Linked DNA regions of Chloroflexus aurantiacus J-10-fl. Each later gene encodes a partner of the first gene's protein in a complex. Links are inferred from orthologs where the notes say so. Each region holds a gene or a part of one and is shown in the gene's direction. Other genes may lie near its edges. The genes, in order: hisF and hisH.

Evidence for each region.
Region 2: the proteins of hisF (region 1) and hisH are in contact, whole or in part, in a crystal structure (PDB 6RU0), measured with the Thermotoga maritima proteins. The link is inferred for Chloroflexus aurantiacus J-10-fl from one-to-one orthologs. Residues at the interface, in WP_004080486.1 of Thermotoga maritima: Met1, Leu2, Ala3, Arg5, Ser40, Glu41, Asp45, Glu46, Ala70, Glu71, Ile73, Asp74, Ile75, Pro76, Phe77, Asp98, Lys99, Ser122, Gln123, Glu161, Thr195, Leu196, Asn247, Arg249, Glu251; in WP_004080484.1 of Thermotoga maritima: Asn15, Arg18, Arg22, Arg117, Leu118, Pro119, His120, Met121, Gly122, Trp123, Asn124, Asn134, Gly135, Tyr136, Tyr138, Val140, Tyr158, Glu180, Lys181, Ser182, Ser183, Lys184, Ile185.

What each region holds. Positions count from the first base shown.
Region 1 is NC_010175.1:2,514,261-2,517,344, forward strand. The notes cover bases 93-2,852. They hold hisF (imidazole glycerol phosphate synthase subunit HisF), read left to right. Parts: upstream 93-962; coding sequence 963-1,742; downstream 1,743-2,852. Other genes in these bases: CAUR_RS09565 (YesL family protein), read left to right, coding at 93-857; CAUR_RS09575 (B12-binding domain-containing radical SAM protein), read right to left, coding at 1,759-2,847. In the rest of the region: more of CAUR_RS09565, read left to right, coding at 72-92; CAUR_RS09580 (ATP-binding protein), read right to left, coding at 3,050-3,084.
Region 2 is NC_010175.1:435,838-439,130, forward strand. Bases 187-3,155 are described here. They hold hisH (imidazole glycerol phosphate synthase subunit HisH), read left to right. Parts: upstream 187-1,336; coding sequence 1,337-1,975; downstream 1,976-3,155. Other genes in these bases: CAUR_RS01750 (histone deacetylase family protein), read left to right, coding at 282-1,340; hisA (1-(5-phosphoribosyl)-5-[(5-phosphoribosylamino)methylideneamino]imidazole-4-carboxamide isomerase), read left to right, coding at 1,978-2,703; CAUR_RS01765 (coiled-coil domain-containing protein), read left to right, coding at 2,772-3,155. Outside these bases: polA (DNA polymerase I), read right to left, coding at 1-135; more of CAUR_RS01765, read left to right, coding at 3,156-3,293. UniProt on the Escherichia coli protein: IGPS catalyzes the conversion of PRFAR and glutamine to IGP, AICAR and glutamate. The HisH subunit catalyzes the hydrolysis of glutamine to glutamate and ammonia as part of the synthesis of IGP and AICAR.

The sequences.
Region 1 (3,084 bases):
GGCCGGTGGCTACAGGCGCCCGTACATTGGCGAGAGCAGATACCGCAAACTTCAGCTATAATACACAAGCTATGAGTCAGCGCCAAATAATCAATTCAGCCAATATCACCGCACCGTTTCGCGTCTTCTGGCAGGCACTACGCGACCTGTTTGATGAATTTCTGCTGCTCACGTTTGCCAACATCATCTGGGCCGCGCTGAGTGTACCACTCTTCAGTATTGCCTACGTTGCAATGGTGAGCAACGCTGCCCTCCCCGCAGCAGCGGCGGCACTGGTTGGCGTCTTACCGGCAGCACCGGCATTTGGAGGTCTGTACGCGCTGAGCAAGCGAATTACCGAAGGCCGGGCCAGCAAATTAACCGATTTCTTCGCCGGTATGCGGACGTATGCGCTTCCGGCGTGGCGTTTATACGGTATCTGGATGGCAGGTCTAGCCCTGATTTTATGGAATCTGGCCTTCTACGCCGGCGTACCTGGTCTGCTTGGTGGACTCCTGATCGGCTTTTTTCTCTACCTGTTCATGCTCTGGTCGGCAATCATCATCTATGCTTTCCCAATGATGGTGTTACTGGAACAGCCTTCGCTCCGCCAGATTGCCCGCAACGCTCTGATCTTGATCGTCAGTCGCCCCATCTATACACTGATCACCATGCTCTTGATGGGCTTTATCTTGTTTGTCAGCAGCCTGGTGCTGGTCGTCCCGTTCCTGCTCTTCAGCGTCTCACTCCTCGCGGTGTGGGGGGTGCGTGCGACCCAATTTCTGATCGATGACGCACAGGCCCGGCAGGCAACAGACGCGGAACCTCCGGCACCGGTAGAAGAGCGTGGTCGGCGTGGGCAGGTACGGCCAAAATAGTGATTGATGCGTACAGGAAGGTGGTCGCGCACAACAACGACCACCAACTCAGCGATGGTTTACAGGCCATTACTGCGATTTCCGAACGTTACCGGGGACGAACATATGCTGACGCGACGAATCATTCCCTGTCTTGATGTCAAAGCAGGACGTGTGGTGAAGGGCGTGAAATTCCTGAATCACCGTGATGCCGGTGATCCGGTAGAGCTGGCGGCTGCCTACAATGCTGCCGGGGCCGATGAACTGGTCTTCTACGACATCACGGCATCCAGCGACGAGCGGGCCATTATGGTCGAGGTTGTAGAACGCACGGCTGCCGAAGTATTTATTCCGCTCACGGTTGGTGGTGGGTTACGCAGCGTTGACGATATGTACCGCATGCTGCGGGCCGGTGCCGACAAGGTCAGCCTGAATACAGCAGCGGTCTACAACCCGCAGCTCATTGCCGAGGGCGCCCGGCGGTTTGGCAGCCAATGCATTGTGCTGTCGGTTGATGCCAAACGGGTGAACGCGCCAGGCGAACCACCACGCTGGGAAGTCTTTACCCATACCGGGGCCAATCCGCGCCCGACGGGGCTTGACGCTATCGAGTGGATCAAGCGAGGGATCGATCTGGGGGCCGGTGAAATCTGTATCAATAGCATGGACGCCGACGGTGCGCGTACCGGGTATGATCTGGAGCTATTACAGGCGATTACCGCCATTTCCCCGGTACCGGTCATCGCGTCCGGTGGTGTCGGTTCGCCGCACGACATGTATCGCGGCATCGTCGAAGGCGGTGCCGATGCGGTACTGGCCGCGTCCATCTTCCACTTCGGCGACTACTCAGTGGCCGATGTCAAACGCTACCTGGCTGAACGGGGGGTGGCGGTGAGGATGATATAAGGAAGTTTACCTGCTTCTACCCACCCAATTCCTCATCCTCATCCACGTGCTGCACCCGTAGTTGCCAGAGCAAACCGCCGAGCACCGGGCCAAAGCGATCAATCAGGCGCTGGCGGGTTTGTCCTTCCTGATACCGTTGACGGGCAAAGCGTTTGATGGTTTGCTCGTCATCGCCAACCCGCATCGTCTGCATCAATTCAAAAGAGACATCGTTAAGGCTAAACGTAGCCGCAACATCGATCAGGCGAGCGATGGATTCGTAAGGCGGTTCGAGCAGGATAGTCGCGTGGGTGTAGATACCATGCTCACGGATAGTAGTGAGCAGTTTACGCGCCTGGTTACGCCTGCTGGCAGAGTCAAAAATGCTGGTAGCGGCAATGACAAACGTCAGTGCTTCACAACCGGCCTGAGCCAGCCGCGGAATCGTCTCTTCGTCCAGGTGTTCGAGGGCGACCGCTGCCTGCCATTTGACATTCAAACTGGCGCTTATCAGATAGTTGAGTAGTTCAGTAAACCACTGTTCATCAATGGTCAATGCCGGTTCGCAAAACAGTACGTGGCGGATTCCGGCCTCTTCCACCAGCGTGCGCAGCTCCTGACCGATCTGGCGGGGCTGGCGCATGTGCCATTGCCCATTGATATGCCAGCCGATCACAACGGGGGTTTGTAGCTCTCCACCCGGTGCACGGAGTGCGTAGTGCTCAAGCGACAACAGATGACGGGCCGGAAAGGGGACATCGTTTGGCAGGCATTGATTGACCGTTGCTACGCCATCAAGCCAGGCCAGGACACCGGTGATGGCTGCGGGTGCATCAGTACCGTTGCGTTGAACCAGCAATGGCAAAATGTCAGGATAAGACTGATGAATCTGCGCGACTGCCTGTTCAATCGTGCGGCTATCTTCACCGCCGACGATGACACGTTGGGGCTGAAACGTTTGCAGGCGACGCCGAATATCGTGCCAGCTTCCCGTTGCATCCAGGGCATGGTCGTACATGCGCACAATGATGCGACGTTGTTCCAAAACAGCCGCCACGTAGGCCAGAGTCAGCGGCGGCATCTGATTGGTCTGTTTGCCGGGTAGAGCAATGAGTGCAACCTTCACGTAGTTTCTCCGGCCAACCTGTCTGGATAGCGACTACTATGTCAGAAAGGGCTTCGCCAACTGTGAACAAGAATCTTCACTAGTGATCAGACTACTCGATTTAGCGTCCTCAAAGCTACATATTGCAACAAAATATTCTTATGGCAAATATAGCACATTTCAACAGCAATTAAGATAACGAAATATTCAGAAAAGATTTCATTTACGCAGTGGTTTGACTGCCGGTTTTAATCGTTT
Region 2 (3,293 bases), 2.1 Mb from region 1 along the record:
TAGAATTTGCGCAAAACCAAAGACGGCATACGTCGGCTCACCACGGGACGAACGTAACCCACTCTCGCGCAACGCAAAAAACGCCCGATACGCCAAAGCGTGACCATCAACTAACACCAATAGCGGATACGCCATAGACTGTCTCCAATCCGCACAGATTTGCTAGTGAATTATACCACGGCGACACACGCTTCCCGCCATCCGCCGGCCTCGTGGTACAATGAATGCAATTGTCGTAGCGAGAGTATCCGGCTGCGCTCCAGGGCGGTACAGGCACAGATATGACCACTGCAATTGTGACCGATCAGCGGTTTGATCTTCACACATGGCACGGGCACGTTGAGCAGGCCGAGCGGTTGCACGCCATCCGACGGGCAATTGAGGTCGATGGGTTGTGGCCGCGTTTGCTTCAGTTACCCATTCGTCCGGCCACTGAAGCTGAATTGCTTGCTGTCCATAGCTCCAGCATGCTTCATCGCGTGCGTCAGTTAGCCAGTTATGGCGGTGGACAGATCGATAGCGACACCTACGTCACTGCCGAGTCGTGGGATGTTGCGCTGCTGGCAGCAGGCGCAACGATTTGTATGGCTGAAGCCCTGGTAAGCGGACGCTGCCACAATGCGTTTGCGCTGGTGCGGCCACCGGGCCACCATGCGACCGATATACGCTCGATGGGTTTCTGCCTCTTCAATAATATTGCAGTCGCTGCACGAGTGTTGCTGGATCGCCACCATCTCCGGCGCATCGCGATTGTGGATTTCGATGTTCATCACGGTAATGGCACTCAGGACATCTTCTACCGTGATGGGCGAGTTCTCTTTTGCTCGATCCATGCCGCGCCGCTCTACCCAGGCACCGGCAGTCTTCACGAAATGGGTGATCCGCGCACAGCCGGCGGCACCACCCTCAACGTACCGTTGCCCTATGGAACCGGCGATCACGGCTACGAACAGGTATTTCAGCGCGTCATCGGGCCAGTGCTCCGCCGTTTTCAACCGGAGATCATTCTGGTGTCAGCCGGCTTTGATGCCCACTGGAGTGATCCGATTGGGCCGATGGCGCTCTCGATCCAGGGCTTTGCCCGCATCGTGCAGCACCTGTGCGATTGGGCTGACGAGTTGTGTGACGGTCGGATCGGCTTCGTACTGGAAGGCGGGTATAGCCTGCCGGCGCTGGCGGCGGGTGTAGTGACGACGCTCCGCCTGCTGTTGGGGATGCCGGCCGGTTCTGACCCCATGGGCAAGATGAATGCACCCGAACCGGCCATCGAACACATCATCACCAGTCTCTACACCTACCATCCTCTGCTGATGCAGACAACATATCAGGGAGAAGCATGATAGCAGTGATTAACTACGGTGCCGGCAACCTGCCCAATGTGGTACGGGCACTACAACGGGTCGGCGCTACACTCACCGTAACCGATAACCCAGAGGTGATCCGTTCTGCGCAAGCGGTCGTTCTGCCCGGTGTTGGCGCGACCGCTGATACCATGGCCAGTCTGCGCCACCTGGGGATTGCAGAGGTCTTACCGGCAGTTATCGCTGCCAGTACACCGTTTCTGGGTATTTGCGTCGGGATGCAGGTCTTGCTGAGTGAAAGTGAAGAGTTTGGTCTCCACTCGTGTCTCGACATCATCCCCGGCACAGTACGCCGTCTTCCCGAACACGCCGGCAAGATACCGCAGATCGGCTGGAATCAGCTTCAGATCAGCCCGACATTCCGCAACCATCCACTCTTTGCCGATATTCCTGATGGAGCCGATGTCTATTTCGTGCATTCGTATTACTGTGCGGTAGCTGATGAGGCGATCATCGCGGCCCGCACCGACTACGGCATCCCCTTTCCGAGCGTCATTATTCGCGACCACTTGGCGGCAGTACAGTTCCATCCCGAAAAGAGTGGCGACTATGGCTTGCGCCTGCTGGCCAATTTCGTGCGCTGGAGCGAGGCCGTCCAGCCAAAAGGAGTGTGACAATGGAGATTATTCCGGCAATTGATATAAAAGATGGTCGCTGCGTCCGCTTGTATCAAGGCGATTTTGCCCAAATGACGGTCTACGCCGACGATCCGGTTGCGGTGGCCCGAAGCTGGGAAGCGCAAGGCGCCACCAGACTGCACCTGGTCGATCTCGACGGTGCCCGTGCCGGACACCCGCAGAATGTCGACGCCATTCTTGCTATCACACAGGCGGTGCAGATTCCAGTGCAGTTAGGCGGTGGTTTGCGCCGAGAGCAGGATGTTGAGTCGGCATTAGCCCTCGGCGTCGAGCGCGTTATCATCGGTACGGCGGCTATTGCCGAAACAGACCTGGTTGCCCGCCTACTCGACCGCTTCGGCGAGCAGATCGTGATCGGGATCGATGCCCGCAACGGCCTGGTAGCTACCGATGGCTGGACAGTAACCTCTTCGGTCAAAGCAACCGTGCTGGCTGAACAGATGGCAAACCTCGGTGCCCGACGCATCATCTACACCGACATCAGTCGTGATGGCGCACTCAGTGGGCCGAACTTTGCAGCCTTAAGCGAATTGATCACACCGCACGGCCCGGCGATCATCGCCAGCGGCGGGATTGCCAGTATCGACCACGTGCGCCAGCTTGCCCAGCTCGGCGTTGAAGGAGCGATTATCGGCAAGGCATTGTACGTTGGTGCAGTAAAACTGGCTGAAGCGATGGCCGTTGCCCACATGACTAATGTATAGCTACCGGGTGGGCATGCCAGAGCGATGGCAAGCTGTTTACCTGCAATACCACACAACCAGGAGTTGTTATGTCAAATTCAGACCTGACGGCGCGCTATGAAGAAGAGCGTCTGCGAGCGCAAGAACAATCGCAACTCGTTTACCTGCAAGGCCAGATTGACGAATTACGGCGCTTGCTGAAGGATCAGACCAACAAGTATCAGTGGGCGATGGAACAAATACGTAAAAATGAGGGCACCATCGCCCAGATTCAGAGTCTCTTCGACCGCCACACCGGTGAGGTTGCCCAGGCCAATGAAATTGTGCGCCGTGATGTTGTCGCCCTGCGCCGCGAAGTGGCAACCGCGCTGGTCAAGATTGAAGATGGCCTGCGGCCCATTCGCGATATGCAAGCGCAAATTCAACAGGTTGCCGAAGCACGCAAACAGGACCGCGACTTTCTGGCCGGCTGGTTGAGCCGGATTGAACAGGTTGAGCGCCAGATTGCCACCCTCTCTTCACAGGTCAAAGAGCTTGACGAGCGTCAGCGGCAATTGACGTTACAACTCGAACGTTTACGCGAAGCCGATGCTGCCGTGATGCAGGAAGTT